One region of the Planococcus sp. RAB007_Raresut genome, then DNA from elsewhere that is predicted to be linked to it. Evidence: predicted binding sites of a transcription regulator. Region 1 holds the regulator's gene; the other holds the start of a gene.

Region 1 (4,434 bases):
ATTCGGTTCAAAGCCTTTCAGATGATTGATGCAGCCATCCAGGTTAGGGCATTTATTGCAATCATGCGATTGGTCGATGTACTCATATAATTTGTGCATGCCGCGGTCGACGATGCTTTTATCGATTTCAGATGCATGTTCCTCAAGAAAATTCTGGACACCAGGGTTCTCCAGCACTTCCTTGCGCATATCATTGTAACGCTCTGAAAAAGCCGGTGCATTGACAACCCGTTTTAAGGTTTCCCGTATCGGTTCCATTTAATCACCCTTCCCTTTTTTCAAAGCAAGTTTCGCCAGAAGTTTTTGTTTCTCGACTTCCAGGCTTTCATTTTTCTGCGGAGCTGCTGTCTGCGGCTCGTCCTTCGTATAGAACCATTCCGGCAGCTTCTCTTCACGTACAGGCTTGCCGTTAGAACGGGACGACGATTTCGAAGCTGCAGCAGGTGATCCTTCCGACTTCCATTTCACATACTGCGCATGTTCAGTGCGCGCGAGTTCCATCGCTTCCGCAGCAGTGGATACATTTTTACGGATCCAGTGCGATGCGATTTTTTCCACATAGCCTTTGGTCAATTTCATATCTGTCCGCAGAAGAACATACTGCAGCAGTACATTCACCACCGCCGGCTCCATGCCGTGCTGCATCACCAGATTATTGGCAAGCTGGACATCGGCGGACAAGGGCTCTTTCCCGCCGGCAATGTCCCGGAGCACATCAATCGGTGACGCGGATTCCAGGTACAGGATCAATTCTTCCTGACGGTTCTTCGGCTCAGCTTCCGGTTCAGGCGTTTTCGCCAGTACCGGTTCCAATTTCGGCGCAGTTGTGGATACCGTCATCTTATAATAATCGGATGCGGATTTTTTAATTCCTTCTATAGTAAGACGATAATCATCTTCAATGGCCAATAGGATCACCTTTTGCATTTCAAGCGGATCCCAGCCGTACAGGAAAGCAAGTTTGCTGATAATGTCTTTGATCGGTGCAGTCAATACGCGTTTTGGCACCAGCTGTTCAGAAAGACCCTGGTGGAGCAGACTGAAGTCAAAATCGTATTCCGCTTTATAGCCTTTTCTGGCGCGCTGCTGCATTTTTTGCGAATCGTTGGGATAACCGGCTTTTGCATGGACCGGCTGAAAAATATCCGTGAATGTCCGTGAAACTTCTTCATATGAATCCATATCTTCCGCAGGCAGGATAAATCGGTCCCGGACTCTGCGGTACGCGATATCACCGATCTTGCTGAACAGGAACATCGACAATAAAGGATCTGTAAAAAAGTCTTTCGGATCAAGCGGCGGACATAATTCGTAAAGGAACGTACGTGATTCTGTTCCTTTTTTATATGTTTTCAGCAAACCGATAGCTTCCAATTGGAGCCGTGATTCGAAAATTTTGGCAATCGGCATGCCCAACGTGTTCATCAGCGTGTAATGCGGTGTTTCATTTCTTTCCGCTTCTCCTTCCGCCCAAAGCGTCAGGTAAAGTGAAATCGCTTCAGCACCGACCATAGGCTGATAAAGAAGCGTCAGTAATTGGCGGTCGTAATTTGAAAATGGATAAGGCAGACGGATCTTAAAAGCATCGGCCGCCTGCAACTCCTTATAGAACGCAGTCATATTTCACCGCCTTACTCGGATATCTTGTCATCCGGATTCTTATTCAATAAATCCTTCAGTTCATCTATGAATACATTAATGTCTTTGAATTGACGATAGACGGAAGCGAAACGGACGTAGGCCACTTCATCGATTGCCGCCAGCTTGTCCATCACCATTTCACCAACTTGTTCAGATTTCACTTCGGCATTGCCGATTCTGCGAAGATTCTTTTCAATAGTAAAGACAAGCTCTTCCAGTGTTTCCAGCGGAACCGGACGTTTCTCGCATGCCCGGATCAAGCCGCGCAGCACTTTCTCCCGGCTGAACTCTTCGCGGGAACCATCTTTTTTCACGACAATCAGCGGCATCTCTTCCACTTTCTCAAAAGTGGTGAACCGATAGCCGCATTCTTCGCATTCCCTTCTTCTTCTGATCGATTTCAATTCATCTACTGGCCGCGAATCCACGACACGGGTACCGTTATGCTGACAAGCCGGACATTTCATATTGACATCTCCCCAAATTCTCTTTCTTGTGGTATAAGTATAACAAAATTTCAGCGTTTATAATATTTGATTTTGGAATCAAGCTATATATATAAACAAATTACATTTAGTAATCGATATTCCGCAAAACAACTCCGCTTTCCTAGTGGCTTGTACTGAGCTAACTCGAGCTCGTTCCACTTCGCCCGAGTGGATCTCAGCACTTCGCTTGCTCACTTGGGAGTCTTCGTTGTTTTGCTCCATATCTTTAGAAATTTCTTTAAGAAACGAATCAGTCCATACATTGTAAATTATTTTGTTATATTTTTTAGAGAAAACAAATATAATCGTTTAGTTAACTCGGGCCATCGCCCGAGTGTCTAACAGCCAAACTCTTGTTAATAAGTCCACTTAATTTCATATCATTTCCAGAAGTGATTCCAGCGAAGGAGCGCGTCTGGACGGAGCGGAGCAATAAGACGAGTGCTCTTCTCGGCTTATTGCGGGAGCTGAGTCCGAAGCGACGGAGCCCCTTATATAAAATATCTAAAACAATTAGAGAACACCTTGCCAACTCGGGCCATCGCCCGAGTCGTTTACAGCACGACTCTAATTCCTAAGTCCTCTTAAACACCTTTCAAGTCCAGAAGCAGTTCCAGCGAAGGAGCGCGTCTGGACGGAGCGGAGCAATAAGACGAGTGCTCTTCTCGGCTTATTGCGGGAGCAAAGGTGAGCCATACGAAGTTGGCGTCACCTTTGCGACGAGCTGTGCGCAGGAGCATAATCTTTGCCTTGTCCATAGCGACGAAGCGGCATATTAAACATGTTTATTAACATATCTACACAAATAGAAAAAGCAGGGGATCAGCTCCCCTGCTTTAATGTCTTGGTTTAAATGGATTATGCAGTTACTGTAACTTTGGTTTTTCCAGCACCGACTGGACCCATTCCACGTGGCAATTCTGTTACTTCGCTCGATTGTGAGCCAAGTGCCTTAGCGATATAATCCGCTGCAATAGTCGGATCAAGATCACCACAAGTGTAAACATCTACACTCGCATAGCCGTGTTCAGGAAAGCTGTGGATTGTCAAATGTGATTCAGAAATGATTACTACGCCGCTTACGCCTTGTGGCGCAAATTTGTGAAAAGCGACCTCGCGGACTTCTGCCCCTGATTTGAGTGCTGCATCAACAAAAGTTTGTTCGATATAATCCATATCGTTTAATTTGTCAAAATCACACTGCCAAAGTTCTGCAATTACGTGACGTCCCATTGTTTCCATGGTTCGTTTCCCCCTTTGATATCATTTTGGTTTCGTGCTCAAAATATTCAAAGTTGACTACCACGGGGGAAAGTTAGTCCAAAGAGGTCCTAACCCTTTAAGCAGTCATGTGAATAAAATTTCTCCTTGAGATTCCTCATTGAGCTTTGGAATCGGCCAGAGGAAAGTAGCTTTTTTGCTACGAATCATAGTATATGATGTATTCCATGGAAATGCAACAAATAAATCTGATAAAAATTTCTTTTTTTCGTGAGTTTTTCGCACAAACTAAAAACCACTTTTTCATAGTAATTGAAAAAGTGGTTTGTGTCATTAAATTACACTCATCGCGGAAGCGACGCGTTTTGTCAGGTCGATCACTCGAGCGGAATAGCCCCATTCATTGTCGTACCACGCAAGGACTTTTACTTTCCGGTCTGCAATAACCATTGTCGTCAGACCATCTACAATGGCTGAGTCCGTAGTTGTGTTGAAATCTTTCGATACAAGCGGTTCCATTGTGAAATTTAAAATCCCTTTCATCGGACCGTTAGCCGCATCGATGAATGCCTGATTGACTTCTTCAATCGTTACATCACGATTAACATCAACCACCAGGTCGACTAAAGAAACGTTCGGTGTTGGAACGCGCAATGCCAATCCGTGCATTTTCCCTTCCAGATCAGGAAGAACTTGCGACAAGGCTTTTGCTGCTCCTGTCGAAGTCGGGATGATCGACTGGGCACAAGCGCGCGCACGGCGAAGATCTTTGTGAGGATTATCAAGATTTTTTTGGTCGTTCGTGTAAGCGTGTACAGTTGTCATCAAACCATTGTCGATGCCAAACGAATCGTTGAGAACTTTCGCGACAGGTGCCAAGCAGTTCGTTGTGCAGCTGGCATTGGAGATGATATCGTGCTTGCTGATATCCAATTTATCTTCATTAACACCCATGACAATCATGATATCTTCATTTTTGCCAGGTGCAGTCAAAATGACTTTTTTCGCTCCAGCTTCAAGGTGAAGGGCTGCTTTGTCACGTGAATTGAATTTGCCAGTCGCTTCGATAACGATATCTACGCCC
Region 2 (4,434 bases), 220 kb from region 1:
CTTCATAGGCGGCAACCGCGATTGTTTTAAAAATCTGGTCAACGAGGTCATTGCCTTCAGGTGAACCATATTCTTTGTCGCAGTAGATCAATAGATCGGCAAGACCCATGACTCCTAATCCCACGCGGCGTTCGCCGAGTGCCTGGATGCGGTTCTCTTCCAGGAAATAAGGAGTTGCATCGATAACATTGTCCTGCATGCGGACACCGACACGCACTGTTTCTTTCAGCGATTCAAAATCAACTTCTTTTGTTTTTGGATCGGCGAATTGCGCAAGGTTAACGGCAGCCAGGTTACATACTGAATAGGGTGCCAGTGGCTGTTCGCCGCAAGGGTTGGTAGCTACGACTTTTTGGCCGTATGCTTTGGCATTCGTTTTTTCATTTGCATTGTCGATGAAGAAAATGCCTGGTTCTGCAGAATACGTTGCACAGACATTGATGAGATTCCATAGGTCACGTGCTTTCATCGTACGGTATGTGCGTACTTTATGGCCCATCCGTTCCCACTCGCGGACATCTCCGACTTCCTGCCATTGTTCATTATAGATAGCCATTTCTTCTTTGGAATAAGATTCTACAGCCGGGAACCGCAAATCGAAATCCTCGTCATTTTCAACAGCGGTCATAAAGTCGCTGGTCAACGTAACAGAAATATTAGCGCCTGTCAGGAATTCTTCGTTGTGAACGGAATAAGTTCCGCCGTCACGCAGCTTCGTTTCAGCATCACGCATGATTTTCTCATTGAAACCGCCCATGCCAGGAATTGCACGGTAATTAAGAACACCCTGGTACATTGCTTCTTCCTGTTCAGTCAATGGTTTGAACTTCAATTTATCTTTAGCCAATTTCTTAATTGTTTCATCTTCAGTATTTTCAATCAGGTATCTAAGGATGCGCGGATTCTGCATTTTCGAGATGATGAATTCCGCAATGTCCGGATGCCAGTCGGCGAGCATGATCATTTGCGCCCCGCGTCGTGAACCGCCTTGTTCAACCAAGTGAGTAAGTTTTGCAATATCATCCAGCCATGATACGGATCCGGATGATTTGCCGTTAACACCACGTGCCAAAGTGTTACGCGGGCGCAAAGTCGATCCATTTGTACCGACTCCCCCGCCGCGGCTCATGATTTCCATCACTTGTTTACGGTGATCGGAAATGCCTTCACGTGAATCTGCAACAAACGGCATTACATAACAATTAAAATAAGTGACATCTGTATCTGCGCCTGCTCCATAAAGGACGCGTCCTGCAGGTATAAACTTCAGACCGACGAGCTGCTCATAGAATTTATCAAACCATTCCTTGCGTTTTTCTTCTGTCTTTTCTACAGAAGCAAGACCCGCTGCGTTGCGCTTAGCAATCTGTTCATAATAAACTTCCAGGGGTTTTTCGATAACGTCAAGCGATCTGACAACAATGCCGTTTTCAAGATCATCCTGGTTATCGATTGCGCTGCGGTAATCTTCTTCAATCCAAACTTCCGCTTGATTCGACGCCCGATTAACCGATACGATAAATCCTAATCCGCGAGCTGGGAATTTCGGATCTTCTTTGACTGTAAGAACAACAAAATCTCCAGCTTTTAAAGTTTTCTTTTCTGTATCCTTAAAAGAATAACGGTCGATCATGACTAACCTCGATACACCTTTGTGTGTTGTCGACATGTCCGGCGTTATCGGATAGACTTGCGGAAACTGCTCGATATCCTTATTCAGAGCATCGGGATTTAACGTAAAAACAGAATTAGTTGCAGAAACCATTTGACAATTCCTCCTTTATATTATAAGAGCAAACACTATATATAGTATTAATACTGTTCCCATGATACTAGATATTGAAACCCGATTCCATAACAAAATTTTGATTCCCATTTTCTTTTCCTCAAAAACATCACTGTGCCAGGCTTTTCAAGAAACCTCAATTATAAAATGAGTCGAAAGTGATATTTTTTGCACCAATTTGCATTTATGTAATTATTGTCGAATCTCTTCGTGCAACCTCTTGCTGTGTCTGCTTTTTACCTTAAACAAGATAATATATCTAAATATTGAATCCTTTATTAAGTGTGTCTCAAGCTTCTTGCCTTCCTTTGTAAATGATAAATTTTCATGATGGCTAATATGACCGTTATCTCCAAAATTTCACAGCATCGCCTCTTTTTCTCCTGCTTCCGCCAATATTGCCATTGAATTAAAAGGCCGTTATCTTTTATAATGAAGATAGAATAGAAAGGGGAAAGACCATTGGAATTCTTGTATTTTATCGCAGCGATTTTATTCGCGATTATTGTTTACGCGTTGGTGTCATATTTCCGAATGAAAAAAGCAGTCACTACTTTGACGCAGGACCAGTTTATTGAAGGCTACAGAAAAGCCCAGCTGATCGACGTGCGTGAGCCTAAAGATTTCGCTGCCGGCCATATCCTGGGAGCACGTAATATTCCACAGACTCAATTACGCCAGCGCCACAAAGAAATACGGTCAGACAAGCCCGTTTATTTGTATGACCAGAATGGTGCGCGCGCAGGCCGTGTAGCAATTTACTTAAAGAAACAAGGCTACGATCAATTGTATCAATTGCAAGGCGGGTTCAAACAATGGACCGGCAAAATCAAATCAAAATCCTAACTGACAGCTCTTCCATCCGGAAGAGCTTTTTTTACAAAAAATCCGCTTTACGGAGGCCTGAAATGACAGAAAATATCCTTTTCCCTCACCATCCAAGCCTAAAAGACAGTTTGCCTGTTTATGCAAACATTGCTGAAGTGTCAAATAAGATTTTTAATTGCCTCAACGACCGTTCGATGGGATCTTGGAAACATATCGACGTTTCAGAACCTTTTATGCAATTGCACAGCCACCTTCTGGACATGATGAAAAAAAGGCAGCTGGAGTATGAAACTTTAGCCTTCATCTATGAAGCGCGTCCACAGGGCAGAATTACAAATGCAGCTGAAGATCTTCACAGCACAAATCTTTCAATTGACACGACTTTTGAAAATCGGATCATTTATTTTCCGGAACATGATGTCGCAGTTACCCAACTGACTTTCTATACACATGCAGAAACAAGCTGGCCGGAATTTCAATGCTATGCAAAATCTGTCGAAGCTGCACACAGCTTCTTACAGGCGATCGATGAACTGCTGCGGCAGATGCTGATGAATAACATCACATTTCTCGTTGATACGGACGACGGTGTCCGCCGCCGGAATTTCAGTACACATGCCATCATCGAACGTTCTGACGTCATCCTGGACGAGCCCGTCAAAAAGGATATTTTCAGGTCCATTGATGAATTCTTCAAAGACGATGGACAGTTTTTCAGAAATTATGGCATTCCGTATAAACGGGGAATTCTACTATATGGTTCTCCAGGCAACGGCAAAACGACGCTGGTCAAATCGATCACCGGATCGACAGAAGCACCTGTGGTCTATTGGCAGATCACGGAGTATACGAACAGTTCCACCATCCAGGAAGTGTTCAGCATCGTTTCAAGGCTTGCTCCGGCCATCCTGGTAATCGAAGACATCGACTCGATGCCGGAATATACCCGCTCTGTCTTCTTGAATACGCTGGACGGCACTCAAGCACGTGAAGGATTATTCGTCATCGGCACAACCAATTATCCTGAAAAGATCGATCCCGCTTTGATCAACCGAGCGGGACGGTTCGACCGGGCGTATGAAATTCCTTCACCTTCCCAAAAGTTAAGAAAAACCTATCTTCAAAAACTGGACATCAATAATATTTTTACTGAAGCGCAATTATCGGACATGGCAAGCCGGACAAAAGGATTGTCAATCTCACAGCTGAACGAGCTTTATATGTCCAGTGCATTGAACTGGCATTATGACGGAGACTCAGCGTATGAAAAACGCATCGAAGAACTCCTGCAGCAGAATAAAAGAGCTGAACGCAATAACTGGCAGGAAGCCGATTCCTTTATCGGATTTTAATTGAAATGTAAAAAGGCCTGGAAGCAAATTTGCTCCCAGGCCTTTTTGGTATCCTATTCAGCTTTGTGGTAACGAAGAACCGGTTTCCGCGCAGCTTTTGTTTCATCAAGGCGTTTGATGACTGTGGTATGAGGCGCATCCTGAACAATTTCAGGATTCTCTTCCACTTCACGCGCAATCTGGATCATTGCCTCGATGAAAGCATCAAGCGTTTCTTTCGATTCAGTTTCAGTCGGTTCAATCATCATGCCTTCTTCTACATTCAATGGGAAGTAGATTGTCGGCGGATGATAACCGAAGTCAAGCAGGCGTTTAGCCATATCAAGCGTTCGCACGCCTAGTTTCTTCTGGCGCCGGCCGCTCAATACAAATTCGTGTTTGCAATGGCGGTCATACGGCAAGTCGAAGTGCTCCTCAAGTCTCCGCATCATATAGTTTGCGTTCAGCACCGCGTATTCCGTTACTGCT

Evidence for each region. The regulator NrdR, encoded in region 1, represses ribonucleotide reductase genes. The targets are predictions, from matches to a motif close to AACACNATATATNGTGTT.
Region 2: AC2Q9J_RS08270 (vitamin B12-dependent ribonucleotide reductase) is a predicted target of NrdR. The motif match lies at 1,797-1,814, and genes of this name have one in related genera.

The regions. Positions count from the first base shown of each region.
Region 1 is NZ_JBXYIF010000003.1:116,972-121,405, reverse strand. It holds gene dnaI (primosomal protein DnaI) at 1-258, opposite strand, end outside; gene AC2Q9J_RS07205 (replication initiation and membrane attachment family protein) at 259-1,620, opposite strand; gene nrdR (transcriptional regulator NrdR) at 1,632-2,108, opposite strand; gene speD (adenosylmethionine decarboxylase) at 2,988-3,371, opposite strand; gene AC2Q9J_RS07190 (glyceraldehyde-3-phosphate dehydrogenase) at 3,684-4,434, opposite strand, start outside.
Region 2 is NZ_JBXYIF010000003.1:333,798-338,231, reverse strand. It holds gene AC2Q9J_RS08270 (vitamin B12-dependent ribonucleotide reductase) at 1-1,765, opposite strand, end outside; gene AC2Q9J_RS08265 (rhodanese-like domain-containing protein) at 2,249-2,632, shown strand; gene AC2Q9J_RS08260 (ATP-binding protein) at 2,695-3,966, shown strand; gene gcvPB (aminomethyl-transferring glycine dehydrogenase subunit GcvPB) at 4,020-4,434, opposite strand, start outside.